2 regions of the Thalassorhabdus alkalitolerans genome follow, and region 1 is predicted to be linked to the other one. Evidence: a T-box and tRNA genes for the amino acid it is inferred to sense, from the RefSeq annotation. Region 1 holds a T-box; the other holds one or more tRNA genes.
The links. The T-box of region 1 lies ahead of tyrS (tyrosine--tRNA ligase). A T-box ahead of a tRNA ligase gene usually reads a tRNA of that ligase, here a tRNA-Tyr.

Region 1 (7,365 bases):
TGAAACGGGTCTGGAAATTGATCTTGTAAAAGGTGAGAATGTCTATATTTTTCTCTAAGTTCTTTATCTATTAACATTCCATTCTCATAATAGTTATAGTCCCATTCTGTTATTTCTGTATTCTTATTTTCACTATTCTTGAGCTCTTCATGATATTCATTTAAAAGGGCATGTAATAATGCTTTCTCTTCTGGAATAAGTTTGTTAATTTTTGCGGTTAAAAAAGAATTATGATCGGAAAAGTTAAAAGAGCAGAGTCTTTGGTCATTGACTTGATAACTGTTTGAACTATCCTTATTAATTCTTCTTTCGTCTAAATTCCAAAAAGCAACATTATATCCAGGGTGGTCTAAAGAGAAAGTTGGGAAATAACATGGAGCAAAATCTAACCATTTTTGATCATAATATATCCCTTTGTTAGGATCTGCATAACAAGACCTGTTACATCGTCTCTCCCACCATAAGATAAAATCTTCTGCTTTTTGATGTCTTCTAATCGCTAGAAAGCTAGAGTTAAATAAACCGTATTTACTATACCATTTTGGTAAATCCTCATTTATTTCTTCAGGAAAATTAATATGATGAGGGGTAAGAATGATGGGGTACACGTCAAGCAGGGACATTAAGTCATCGAAAGAATTATACACTTTCATCTCGCTATTCATGAATATAAAATAATCTTTCTCAGGATGTTTTCTTAGTAAGTATTTCATTAACTGGGGTTTACATGCCAAAGTTCCTTCATCCATATTATATTGAAAAATAAATTGATTGAAATTTTCAAATCCTAAATCCTTTGCTAAAACAAGCTCATCAAAGAAAGGACATTCTTTGAAGTCCTTTGGTGTATCTTTTTCAAGTAAACAAACAATGATTTTACAATTTGCCATATGCCTTCTTAGAGATTGTGCAAGTATCATTGTTTTATGCAAATGAGCTGCTGTAACTATCGTTCCTATAATCATTAAGTATCTCCCCCCAAAAAGCTTTTACCATCAACATTTTGATATAAAAATGTGTAAGATAAAATTGGACAAAGCTCAATCATTGGTTATATTCCAAACGACAAAAAAATCTTGATTCTTTTTTAGACCCTGTCTTTTAAAGAATCTTTTAGCTTCATAGGCCTGCTCGTGATCCAGCATGAGTAAAGCATTAAATTTTTTTTTTCTAAATAAAGAATATGCTTTGGTTATGTCACTGGCCTTTTCATGTTTTATATAATTGAAAGACCCGTACTTTTTTGGGATTTGTGGCTTAATTCTTTTTTTGAAATTTTTATTAGCTTGTTCTGTTCCAAAAACAAGGATAGTGGGAGGGGAGTCAAGTTCTATTTTTAAATACTCGCAAATATTAACACTTGAAATTAAGATAACTTCATTACAAGTTGCCTTAACATCTGAGCGGGAGACGGAATTTTCGTTAAAGCGAAATTGGTAGAGCTTTTTAGGGAGTTTTTCAATAGGCAGAATTTTTGATAATTGAATCCATAAATCATAATCATGACCTATTTTGTAGCTCAAATTATAACCGCCTACTTTTTCAAAAACTGCTTTCGAGAAAATTGCTGATCCATGACAAATAGGACAGCCATAATAAAGAGCATCCTTCACCTTTTCACCAGTGTCAAAGCGATTATAGATATTTTCTTCAAATTCAATTTTTTCAGCTGTAAGTGGCGAGGATCCTGGAATACACTCAATTAACGAGCTAACAGCTGAAATACGGGGATGTTCTTTTATAAATGATGCGCATTCTTCCAGACGATTAGGTAAACTAACATCATCAGCATCCTGGACCGCAATCCAATCTCCTATTGCGTTTTTAACACCAATATTTCTTGCATTTGCAACTCCTATGTTTTTAGGCAATTCGAGAATTTTAATTCTACTATCTTTATACTGTTCGAGAATTGATTTTGTGTTATCAGTTGAACCGTCGTTTACAATTATAAATTCAAAATTTTTATAGGTTTGATTTAGTATGCTGCTTACAGCTTCAGCAACATAAGTTTCTTCATTGTACACGGCCATAACAACTGATATTAACATATTCGATCCCACCCTGTTAAAGACTAGACACCACTCAGTATTTCTTGGATTAAATGTTATTTTCTATTGATTTGTCGCTGACGGAAAAGGTTTTGAACTGATTATTGTAGTCTATTGTTATAAGTAAGTGTTTGACACTAATTTTTGTTTTTTATTATTGAGAGGCATAATCATGCTTACGCCTGATTATCCATTTGATTTTTCCATTTATTTATTTGCTCTTGGTCAATCTTTTTGGCTTGATCTATAAATGAGTCATAAAGATTAATCTTTTTAAGATCTTTAAAAAAATCAACAGGGAAGAAATGCTTTTTTCTAAATGAATTTACATGATCCACAACTTTAACTTCACCTTCTTTACTCATAAGCAAGTGACGCAGTTTTGCATCAATCCTAGAAAAACCAATTTTCTCCATCATTTTAAAAATATAAAGAATTTGTTTTACTGTCTCTTCTGGAAAGGTGCGATATTGTAAAAGGTAATCAGCCAGAGTTCCGCCGGTGAGATATTCCATAACAATATATTTAGAGCCAGCTTCGTAAATGATTGGAACTATATTATAATCCTGGGCTGCCTTTAATGCATATTTCTCACGAGTGCAATATTTTTCTTTTACATATATTTTCACACAACGATCGTAGGAGACTCTAAAAACGGCTCCCTGATGGCCTTTCCCAATCAGACAAAATTTTGTTGGATTATTAATGTACGTTTTTTCACCTTTTCTCATTACAGTAATCGTTTCGAACTTATTCATAAATATGTCTCCCCCTACACATGGAATATTTTTTTAGGGCAAAAAAGCCAATAGACATAATTGCAGTATTTTATGCTTCAAAGTATTGTTTTATTTTTGACTAAGTTTCTAAGCTATAAAGAAAAAACGCCCATTTAATGGAAGCTGGGCGTCAAAATGGATGTACTATCCATTGTTATTATTTTTGCGATAGGCATTTATTGTATTTATCAACCCTTCTTCTAACGAAACTTTTGGTTCCCAACCTAACAATCGCTTTGCTTTATCGATATTGGGGCGTCTTTTTCTAGGATCATCAAGGGGTAGGGGATTAAATGTAATGTTACTTGAACTGTTTGCCAATTTTTTTATCATTTTTGCTATAGCAAGAACGGAAAATTCATCCGGATTTCCAACATTTATAATTTCACCATTTGCTTCTTCTTTTTCCATCATTAACTGTAGAGCATTTACAGTATCAGAGACATAACAAAAGGAACGGGTTTGTTTTCCATCACCGTATACGGTTATATCTTCATTATTAATAGCCTGAGTGACAAAGTTAGAGATGACTCTTCCATCATCATTCCTTAATCCAAACGAGTAGGTGTTAAAAAGTCTGGCAACCTTAACTTTTACCCCATGTTGGGTGTAATACAAAAAGCAGAATACCTCTCCTAAACGTTTTGATTCATCATAGCAAGCTCTTGGACCCCAGGTTTTTACTGATCCGGAATATTGCTCATTCTGAGGATGGACTTCCGGGTCTCCATATACTTCACTTGTACTCGTATAAACTATCTTCGCAGAGTTCCTTTTTGCTAATTTCAACATGTTTTTTGTTCCTAATGTATTTACTTCAATGGTTTTAAAAGGAGTTGTTTGATAAAATTTCGGTGAAGCCGGAGAAGCCAAATGATAAATCTCTTCTGTTTTTACCAGTTCTTTCATCTCGAAAATTTCTGGAGAACATACATCTGCATAAAAGTAAAAAAAGTTAGGATGAGTCATAATACTGTCTAAGTTCTGAATTTTGCCAGTTGATAAGTTATCTAAGCCAATAACAGTTAAACCTTTACGAAGAAGGTCTTTTGCCAAGCTAGAACCTAGAAATCCAGCAACTCCAGTAATTAGCGTATTTTTTTCCATGTTAGCCACCTCAATAAATAATCCCGTAATATAAATAATTTATGGATGTATAAAAGAAGTGACACTCCATTCCAAATTTTTGATTAATTTTACTAGTAAACTTTTTATTGAGGTTGTACTTTATTAGTTCAGACAACTAAATTTTGAGGTTCACAACGTTACATGGTTTCCAGTTATTAATACATTAACAACAGGTTTATTATTGAGAAATATGGTGATGAATCCATTTGTTTAGTGAACGAAAACAATTATACGAAGTTTTTAGATCCTTGCCGATCAAAAACTGTCAGCATTTTGTGTTTATTATTTATATCTTTGTATTGTTAATTGCTAATGTCTTTGCTAAAATCGTTTCATAGCTAATGATTATGTAAACGAGGTGGCCGTCATCCATTCCTTTGATAATGATAGTGAATTGCTTCCGGAAGAAATTGATACGATCAATCATTTAACGAAACTGCCTATCGAATCGTTACATTTAGAATCTATCGCAGTGGTTACAAATATTTATCGGATTGCACAGGGCTTGAGAAATAAAATGGAGCGTGAAGTCCTTGCAGATTACGGACTCTCCTGGACTGCGTTTTCCATCCTTTATGATTTGTGGGTATGGAAAAGCGTTGAAACAAAAAGAGCTGCAGAACTCTCAGCAGTGAGCAAAGCGACGGTTAGCAACATTACGAAAACACTGGAGAAAAAGGATCTTTGCCAGCGAAGTACAGATAATCGCGACAGGCGTATGACGTACCTTTCGATCACCGAAAAGGGCAGGGAAGTCATGCAGGAGCTATATCCTCGCTTCCATCAGGGAGAAGTCGAGATTGTCAGTAGTTTACGGGAAGAGGAAAAAAAGCAAGTCTCTGAACTGTTGCGAAAAGTCATTAAAGGGAACAACTTTTAAGTAAAAGTAAATAAAAAAAATCGATGATAGGAACTTAGTAGTAGTCTACCTCCCTTTTGCAGAGAGTCAGTGGCTGGTGTGAACTGACATAAAGGCAGCTATGAATTACCTCCTAGAGATGTCTTTGTGAATGTGCAGCAGCAAAGAACGGGTGATACCGTTAACGAAATGAGTGGAAGAGCAGTTCATGCTCTTCAAAAAGGGTGGTACCGCGTACAACAATAACCACGTCCCTTTAGCAGGGGCGTGGTTTTTTATATTTTATTTAGAGAAAGGAAGACGATGATGAGTACAAGTGAAAAGCAATTAACAGAAGAACAGGCAAGAGAAGTCCAAAGACAATTAGATTTTTATGTGCAGGGAGTTCGTGAGATAATACCAACCGAAGAGCTGGAAAACAAATTGGTGAAATCTATTGTTGAAGGCAAGCCATTAAAAATTAAGCTTGGATTAGATCCTTCGGCTCCAGATGTTCACCTTGGCCACACGGTGGTACTCAATAAAATCAGACAGTTCCAAGAGAATGGCCATACCATTCAGCTCATTATTGGTGATTTTACTGGAAAAATCGGAGATCCTACAGGGAAGTCTGTTGCCAGAACGCAGTTGACCGATGAAGAAGTACGACAAAATGCAAAAACCTACTTCGAACAATTTGGAAAAGTAATTGATATGGAGAAAGTAGAACTTCACTATAATTCAAAATGGCTCAGTCCCTTACAATTTGAAGAGGTGATCAACCTGGCCGGGAAGGTCACTGTTGCCCGGCTCCTTGAAAGAGACGATTTTGAGGAGCGGATGGCATTTCGTAAACCGATCTCCCTTCATGAATTTTTCTACCCGGTCATGCAGGGATATGACTCTGTCATTTTAGAAAGTGATATAGAACTTGGGGGAACCGATCAACACTTTAATGTTCTTATGGGCAGGCACTTTCAAGAAAGGTTTAAAAAAGAACCGCAGGTAGCGATGTTAATGCCTCTATTGGAAGGCATTGATGGTGTAGAAAAGATGTCAAAGTCAAAGAAAAACTACATTGGTATTGATGAAAGTCCAAATGAGATGTACGGAAAAGCAATGTCCATTCCAGATGAATTGCTCATCAAATACTTTGAACTCATTACAAATTTATCCCCAACTGAGGTTGAAACGATAAAGAACAAGGTACAGTCAGGGGAGCTTCACCCAAGAGATGCCAAGATGTTATTAGGAAAAACGATTGTTGAGATGTATCACGGAAGGGAAGCAGCTGAACAGGCAGAGCAGCACTTTGTCTCTGTCTTTCAACAAGGGAAAACACCAGAAGTCATTCAAGAGTATGAATGGGAGGGCAACCCCGAAGTATCCGTAATAGATCTCCTTGTTCAGCTGGATCTTTTGAAATCTAAAAGTGAAGCCCGGCGTATGATTGAAAATAGAGGTGTCAAGGTGGATGGGAACAGAATAGAAGATACGGGAGTTGTTATTACCTTAAGTAATGGCTTAATCGTACAAGTAGGAAAACGTAAATTTGCTAAAATAAAATTATAATCGAGGGAAGGTACAACTTTTTGTTGTACCTTTTTTTTGATAATTTCTTCTTGGGGAACTTTTAAAATATTACATGGAAGTATAGCTTATTCTATTGATTCTAATCTAGCTAAATAAAAAGACCCAAGTGATCTTTTCTTGGGTCTATCTTAATAAACGTAATCTTTTAAAGAAAAGGTTATGGTTAACCGCTTATAGCTGATTTTTTTTCTTCTTTATTGGAAGTGTAAGTAAGCCTTTCTTCTGTATCAGGATGGAAGAAATGTACTTTATGCATATTGAAAGCAACCTCTAATTTACTGCCACTAGCGATATTCGTTCGGGAATCAATCTTTGCAATCAATTTTTGGCCGTCTATGGTACTGTTAAGTAATGTTTCCGCTCCATTCATCTCTGCGACCTCAATATCTAAAGTGATCTTTGAATCTGGTGAAGAATCGATAAATACAAGCTCATCATGAACATCTTCAGGTCTTATCCCTAAAATCAATTTATTATGTGGCAAAGATTCTTGTTTTAATTGCTTAAGCTTTCCTTCTGGAATAGTTATTTCTGTGTTTTCTGTTACAAATTTGTTATTTTTTAATGTTCCCTCAATGAAATTCATAGCCGGAGAGCCTATAAATCCACCAACAAATACATTTATTGGTTTTTCATAAACCTCTTTTGGAGTACCTACTTGTTGGATAACTCCATCCTTCATTATGACTATCCGACTTGCCATAGTCATTGCTTCCGTCTGGTCATGGGTTACATATATCGTTGTAGATTGAAGGCGTTGATGGAGCTTAATTATTTCAGCACGCATTTGCACGCGTAGTTTTGCATCAAGGTTTGAAAGCGGCTCATCCATAAGGAAAACTTGGGGATCTCGTACAATTGCCCTTCCAAGCGCAACTCTTTGTCGTTGTCCTCCAGATAAAGCTTTTGGTTTTCTATTCAAATAGTCTTTTAAACCTAGAATGTCTGCTGCATTATCCACTCGTTCTTTAATTTC
Region 2 (7,365 bases), on a different contig from region 1:
TTTACCATTGTATAGAGCATCACAGCAATCATTAATGAAATAAACTTAATAAACCAATGATTGTTGAAAAGTTTATCCATTCTTTTTCCCTCCCCACTGCCAGAGAGTAGAACCATTTTGCTTTTGATCTATTACTAAATCCTTTTCAAGCATTGCTCTTAGTGTTTCTTCATCAATATCTCTGTGAAGGTCTCCGTTTTTCGTGACGGATATGCTTCCTGTTTCCTCTGATACAGCTATGGTCAAACTATCGGTTACTTCACTGATGCCAAGAGCAGCTCGGTGCCTTGTACCTAGCTCCTTCGAGATAAATGGATTCTCAGATAAAGGCAGGTAGCAGGCAGCAGCTGATATTTCATTGTTTCTAATAATGACAGCCCCATCATGGAGGGGGGTGTTTGGAATAAATACGTTAATCAAAAGCTCCGAAGTAATGCTTGCATTCATGGGGATACCGGTTTCTACGTAATCATTCATACCTGTTTCCTTTTCAATGGACAGCAGCGCCCCGATCCGGCGTTTAGCCATGTAATTTACAGACTTTATAATTGCCTCCACTGTCTTATAAGAGCTTTCTTCCTCTGGAGCCGTTCTGCCGCCAAATATTCTGCCGCGTCCCAGCTGTTCCAGCGCCCTTCTTAATTCAGGCTGAAAGATTATGATAATGGCAAGCAAGCCGTATGTAACCATCTGTGACATGATCCACTGTAACGTTCTCAGACCAAAAAAGCTGCTCAAAAACCAGACAGCCAAAATCACAGTGATCCCTTTAACAAGCTGTACCGCCCGGGTCCCCCGGATTACCATAATCATTTTGTAAATGACATATGTGACTAATAATATATCGACAATCCTTCCAAGCCAGGTAAGGAATTGAATATCTTCTCCAATAGGGAACATCGCTCTTCCTCCATTTTCTTCTTTACGGAAAAAGCTAACCAACGACCAATATATTATAGCATAAAATCCTTAGGAGCCGTTTTGCTTCTTCGGTGCTCCAAAAGTTTTGTTTCTTTCTTGGTCAGAGTACAGCTTTCTTGCCTTACCACTATTTAATCATGAAAAACCACCCGGTGTCAGCGGATGGCTATTCCTCGTTTCCAGACAGGATATCCCCAGTGAGTCTTTTTGCATGGTACCAGATCCATTCCAGCACCTGATCCACCTCTTCAATTTCTCCGGCTACTTCCCCGGCTGATGCCAAATAGGGCTCTCCATTAATCACGGTTAAGTCTCCTAAAACTTCACCATGGACTTCAACACTGCCATTTTGGACAATTAAGTCTCCTTCTACCACTTCATCTTCAGGAATGACAACCATTCCGTTTTCTTTGTTGATGTGAACATTCCCGCTCCCCTGGACTGATATTTCCTGGCCGGATTGATCATTCCATATTGAAAATACACTTGAAGACATTAAAAGAAGAAAGATAGCAGAGGCTGCAGCCACCGGGTGGTTATACGCCCATTTTTTCCAGGCAGCTCTTTTTCTTTTTTTAGGGAGCTGTTCCATTACACTGGCTGTGAAAGAGCCAGGAGCCTCTAAATGCGAGGCACTTTGTATAAAAGCTATTGTTTTTGTTGTTTCATGATAATGGGAATGGCAAGTGCTGCACTTTTTTAAGTGCTCATAGAACGAGGCTCTTTCTTTCGCGTCTAACTCTTCGTTAAAATAGCTTTTTAGCACTCGATCATGGTAGTGATCACAAGCCATGGTAATTCCCTCCCTTCATCATGCGCCGCCAAGTCGCTTTCTTAACGCTTCCCTTCCTCTATGCAAGTGAGTTTTCACGGTATTTGCCGGCAGATCTAATATGTCACTAATTTGTTTTATGGGCAAATCTTCTATGTACCTTAAAATAATAGCTGACCTGTATTTAGGAGGCAAGTAAGAAATTTCCTTTTGAATCCACTCCTGCATTTCTACAGTTACCACTTCTTCCTCAGGCAATGGCCCTGCTGCTGCAACCTGTGAGTAACCTGTGACGCCCTCTGTACCTTTCACCTCTGCATCCAGTGAATAATCAGGCTTCTTTTTCCGTAAGCGGTCAATACATAAATTTGTAGCAATGCGGAACAGCCAGGTAGAAAACTTCCTTTGCTCATCAAAGCTTTCAATATTGGCATAAGCTCTTAAAAAAGCTTCCTGTGCAACATCCTGTGCTTCATGAGCGTTTCCTGTCATCCGATAAGCAATTTGGTATACTTTATCTTTATAAAGATCGATCAATTCTGCAAACGCCTCTTGATCCCCGTTTTTCACTTCTTTAATCAGCCGTTTTACCAGGGCATCCATTATCTCAACCTCCGCCCAGCTCGGGTCCTTCTTCTACGAAAGAAGGAGCTTTAAAGTTTCATTATCTCGATAAGAAAATCAATCTTCCTTATTGTACCAAAAATTTTTTCGCACCAAGATATGCATATGGAAGATTTTTTAAAAATATGCTATTTGTAATGTTTGCTTTTCCTAAATTGGGGGTATACCATATTTAGGAAAAAGTGGAGGAAGAGGTGAAGATTGTGCCGGAAGAAAGCCTCATCAATGAAATTGAGATGATCAGGGAGCAATTGAATAAAGAAGCGTGGAGTAAGCCTCTGTTCTCCAACGAGGTCGTTCAACTAAGCAAGAAACTCGACTCATTATTAAATAAATATGACTCTTATTTTGCAAAGCATTAATTACCTTCAGTGATGACTGAGGGATATTTTTTTCTTCTCTTGTTCTTTGGGAAAGCTGTTTTACCGATGACAGTCTCTAAACATGCGTTCATTTTCTTCTGCTTCCTGAACTTTGGTATGTATAAAAACACAAAAAAAACCTTAGTGTATCACTAAGGATCGTTATCATTATTGGTGGAGCCTAGCGGGATCGAACCGCTGACCTCCTGCGTGCAAGGCAGGCGCTCTCCCAGCTGAGCTAAGGCCCCTTCTTATATGGAGCGGGTGATGGGAATCGAACCCACGACATCAGCTTGGAAGGCTGAGGTTTTACCACTAAACTACACCCGCAGATTATGGAGCGGAAGACGGGATTCGAACCCGCGACCCCCACCTTGGCAAGGTGGTGTTCTACCACTGAACTACTCCCGCATGCAAGAAGACAAACGAGAATCCGTACTTATGTAAATCATATTAAAACATGTCGGCAAAAAAGCCGACTCTAACACGTCCATGAATGGGGAACTATTAAGTAAATGGTGAGCCATGGAGGATTCCGACGCAACGCTAGTCCCGTCGCTTCCTTGCTGTGCTTCTCTGTTACGGGAGAACCGTAGGTGAGAATCACGCGACTCATGTGTATAAATGGTGAGCCATGGAGGATTCGAACCTCCGACCCTCTGATTAAAAGTCAGATGCTCTACCAACTGAGCTAATGGCTCGTACATATAAATAAAATGGTGGAGGGGGACGGACTCGAACCGCCGAACCCAGAGGGAGCAGATTTACAGTCTGCCGCGTTTGGCCAACTTCGCTACCCCTCCAAAAAAGATACCTTCCAATTAAAACATATTGAGGCTTTCATGTCAACCTCAATTATATTTTATGAAAAAAACAAAGCCCTCTTCCATGAGAGCAAAAGTAGTGGTGACCCGTACGGGATTCGAACCCGTGTTACCGCCGTGAAAGGGCGGTGTCTTAACCACTTGACCAACGGGCCATGTTGAAATGAATATATATTGTCTTACTGACAAAAAATATTATATATCAAACTATATTCTAAATCAATAGGTTATTACTATTTTTAGAGAAAAAATTTAAGATCTTTTTATTTCTTTTAAAAAAAGGGAAGAGGCTGCCTTTGATGGCTGCCTCTTTTAGCTTTCCTAACGGTTACTCGATTTTGAGCCGCCTTTGCTTCCACCTTTTGCTCCTTGAGCACTATGCAAAGAAAATAAGTTAGAATCAATCGAAAACGTAAGCTTTTCTCTTTCTCTTTTACGCTTTAAAGCAAATTGAATCATTTGGTGAGTAAGCTGCTTGAAGTCTTTTCCAGCTGGATCCCATAAGTAAAAAGATAAAGAACCGGGAATGGTGTTAATTTCATTTATATATACTCTTTGTTCGCTGTTATCAATAAGGAAATCAATACGAGAGACGCCGCTGCAGCCAAGAAGCTGAAATGTATCAATGGCAAGGTCTTTCACTTCTTCTTCAAGGTTTCCTGGAATGTCTGCTGGAATAATACGGTCTGTGCTTTCCATTCCTTTAGAGGCTCCGCCTCCTCCTTTACCGCCACCTTGATATTTGTCCTGGTAGCTCAAGATTTCTTCGGTTTTCAGAACTTCTTCAATAACGGAAGCTTCTGCATCCTCGTAATCTCCTAAGACAGAGCAGTTTACCTCTTTCATATCGGTCACCATTCGTTCCACAACAATTTTGGCGGCAAATTCCATGGCTTCCTCTACAGCTGTTTCTAATTCTTCCCGGTTTCCTGCTTTGCTGATTCCCACACTAGAGCCAAGATTAGCCGGCTTGACAATTACCGGATATTGAAGCCTTTCTTCTATCTCTTCGATAAAATCCTCGCTGTCTGCATTCCACTGGCTATTATAAAACCATACGTAATCAAGAATCGGCAGACCTGAGTCCCTTAATACCTGCTTCATGAGAATTTTATCCATTCCAACAGCAGATGATGGAACATCACAGCCAACATAAGGCAGGTCAAACAATTCAAATAGTCCCTGAAGCACGCCGTCTTCTCCAAATGTACCGTGAATGATTGGGAAGGCTACATCAATCTCAGCCATTATTTTCTTTCCAAATTTAGGGGCAGGGTCTTTCTGCAGAGCAACTCCGCCCGCCTCATTCTTCGTGACAATGACCTTTTGAGCCTCTGAAAGAAGCTTTTTGATATCCTTATAATTATCAATATCCAGGAGCTGTTCTCCCGTATACCAGTTCCGATCCTTACTTATATATACTGGTATAACCTCATACTGGCTGCTGTCCATCTCATTGATGGCCTGGAGAGCTGAGATTACAGAAACCTCATGCTCAACAGAGACACCGCCAAAAAATACTCCGACTCTAGTTTTCATGCCGCTTTCCTCCTAATTTCTCACTCATTGAATGTATCGGGTAAATCATTCTCTAAAAGAACCACTGATTTTTGAGTTGCAAGCTCATTCATTTTGTCTAAAGCTTCTTGCAGGTTTCTTGCTACAAAGTACTGGGATTCGGGGTACCCTTTTTCCTTTAAGCCATCCTGCAAAGGAATTGTTTGTTTTTTTCCGACGAGAATAACAAAGTCACAAGCGTCAGCTGCGTGCATCCCTAACGCTTTGTTTAATTCATACTCTCTATCTCCCAGTTCAATCATCCCGGGAGTAATCAGAATCTTGTATTCTGGCATCTGTCCCAGAACCTCAAGAGCCATCTTTGAACCAACCGGATTGGAGTTAAAGGCATCATCAATGATCGTGATATTTCCATTCGGCTTTTTAAGCTCAAGACGGTGCGGAACAGGCTGTGCCTTTTTGACTGCTTGTGCAATCTTTTCAAGGGGAATACCCTTCTCTGAACCAATGGCTACCGCTGCGAGGATGTTGTAAATATTATGACGGCCAAGCAGCTTTGTCTGCATTTCCACAGAGGTTCCATCGTACTTTGTAACGGTAAAATGAGTTCCTTTTGAGGAATAAGTAATATCAGTAGCCCGGTAATGGAGGTCCTCTGCATCAATGCCGTAATACATGGTTCTGACTTTATTTTTTTGTTGGTATGCCATAATGTTCTCATCGTCTTTATTTACAAACGCTGTCCCATCATGAGGCAATGTTTCTACAATCTCATATTTTGTTTTCTTAATATTATCAAGAGTCTTGAAAGTGTCCAGATGCTGTTCTCCGATAGCAGTCAGAACACCGTATTTGTGATGAACTAACTCACAGATTTCCTGAATATCATGCTCTTGCTTAGCGCCCATTTCTGCAATGAAGATTTCGTGGTAGGGCTTAAGCATTGTTCGAATCGTTTTTGTTACGCCCATTTTGGTATTATAACTTTCAGGAGTCATCAGGACATTAAATTGAGAGGAAAGCACTGTTTCAAGCATATGCTTAGTACTTGTTTTTCCATAGCTCCCTGTTATCCCCACTACCTCCAGGTTAGGCATACTTTTAATGATCTTTTCCGCATCATTAAAGTAATACTGGTTAACCTGGCTCTCAATCGGCCAGTTAATGGTATTGGCAGCAATCATGACAAAGTAGGCCAAAATATTGCTCACAATCAGCGGAATCATAAACCAAAGAAGGGAAACCTCGGCTCCTGCCCCAATCAAAGCTGCAACGACCGCAACGATAAGGTAAAGGATACCTATAGTTGCTAACAACCGTTTTACCCTCGGGGTAAACACTAGCTTTTTCTTTTCAGTAACCTTTGGCTGAAAATAAATATTTAATCCATAAAGAGCAGTACCAAGAAGAAGTGCAGTGTTTTCAGCCCCGAAAATCAGTGGGATAATGGCAAGCAGAGGCCAAAAGTCCTTTCGCTGGTACACCAAATCTTTATGTTCGTTCATCCACTTCCAAATCCGCTCATTGCGGTAGGAGTTAAGCTGGAGCATATGAGTGCTTTTCTTTATTCTGATCGCTGTATAAAAGCCCCAGACACTTAAAAATAGTATAATCAATAAACTTGTCATAAAGCGTTATTCCTCCTTGTCTTTCTGAAGGAAGTTATCGATAATCATCAGAAACTCATTTAAATTATCCAGGTACGCGTAGTGGCCTGCACCTTTAAGAACCACCAGCCCGGCATCGGGAATCTTTTCTTCCATCAGTTTTCCATCTTCCACCGGAGTTGCCTCATCATTTTCCCCCCACACAAGCAAGGTAGGAACTTTTATATCCGGCAAATGATGCTGCAGGTCTTCGTTGACTACATGCACCAGAGATTGCTGCATCACTCCTGATACATTCTTGTAGTCTGCCGAACCCACTTTTCCTTTTATTTTGTTTAATATTTCTTCCCGGTATTTGCTTAAGCCCGGGAGCCTTAGTACTTGTTTGCATGCTTTGTACGTATAGACCTTAATATAATACTTCAATTCTCTTTTTGGCTTTACCCCGGCGCTGTCTACCAGAATAATCTTACGGATCGGGTGTTCTGAAGCATACTCAGATGCATACTTAATAGAGACCCTCCCCCCAAAAGAATGGCCTACCAGCACAGGATCTTCAATTTCCAGCTTCTGCAGAAACTGCTTAAATAAATAAGTATATTGACCTACGCCCCAAGGTTCCGGTGGCTCGTCACTTTCCCCAAAACCAGGGAAATCTATCGACCACACGCGAAAATTCTTTTCTAAAAATTGATGCACAGGGGCAAATGCTTGTATATTCGCTCCCCAGCCATGAA

Region 2: it encodes a tRNA-Tyr, which carries the amino acid that the T-box ahead of tyrS (tyrosine--tRNA ligase) is inferred to sense. The anticodon was not compared.

The regions. Positions count from the first base shown of each region.
Region 1 is NZ_JBHSOZ010000003.1:98,985-106,349, forward strand. It holds gene ACFPU1_RS03095 (hypothetical protein) at 1-965, opposite strand, end outside; gene ACFPU1_RS03100 (glycosyltransferase family 2 protein) at 1,041-2,051, opposite strand; gene ACFPU1_RS03105 (hypothetical protein) at 2,228-2,809, opposite strand; gene ACFPU1_RS03110 (GDP-mannose 4,6-dehydratase) at 2,975-3,937, opposite strand; gene ACFPU1_RS03115 (MarR family winged helix-turn-helix transcriptional regulator) at 4,326-4,838, shown strand; T-box leader at 4,853-5,076, shown strand; gene tyrS (tyrosine--tRNA ligase) at 5,124-6,368, shown strand; gene ACFPU1_RS03125 (ABC transporter ATP-binding protein) at 6,553-7,365, opposite strand, start outside.
Region 2 is NZ_JBHSOZ010000009.1:14,200-21,564, reverse strand. It holds gene ACFPU1_RS14435 (CdaR family protein) at 1-80, opposite strand, end outside; gene cdaA (diadenylate cyclase CdaA) at 73-900, opposite strand; gene ACFPU1_RS14425 (anti-sigma factor) at 1,088-1,714, opposite strand; gene sigW (RNA polymerase sigma factor SigW) at 1,733-2,296, opposite strand; gene ACFPU1_RS14415 (aspartyl-phosphate phosphatase Spo0E family protein) at 2,512-2,679, shown strand; tRNA gene ACFPU1_RS14410 (tRNA-Ala) at 2,852-2,927, opposite strand; tRNA gene ACFPU1_RS14405 (tRNA-Gly) at 2,936-3,009, opposite strand; tRNA gene ACFPU1_RS14400 (tRNA-Gly) at 3,016-3,090, opposite strand; tRNA gene ACFPU1_RS14395 (tRNA-Lys) at 3,305-3,380, opposite strand; tRNA gene ACFPU1_RS14390 (tRNA-Tyr) at 3,397-3,482, opposite strand; tRNA gene ACFPU1_RS14385 (tRNA-Glu) at 3,584-3,658, opposite strand; gene ACFPU1_RS14380 (D-alanine--D-alanine ligase family protein) at 3,825-5,042, opposite strand; gene ACFPU1_RS14375 (UDP-N-acetylmuramoyl-tripeptide--D-alanyl-D-alanine ligase) at 5,063-6,649, opposite strand; gene ACFPU1_RS14370 (alpha/beta fold hydrolase) at 6,656-7,365, opposite strand, start outside.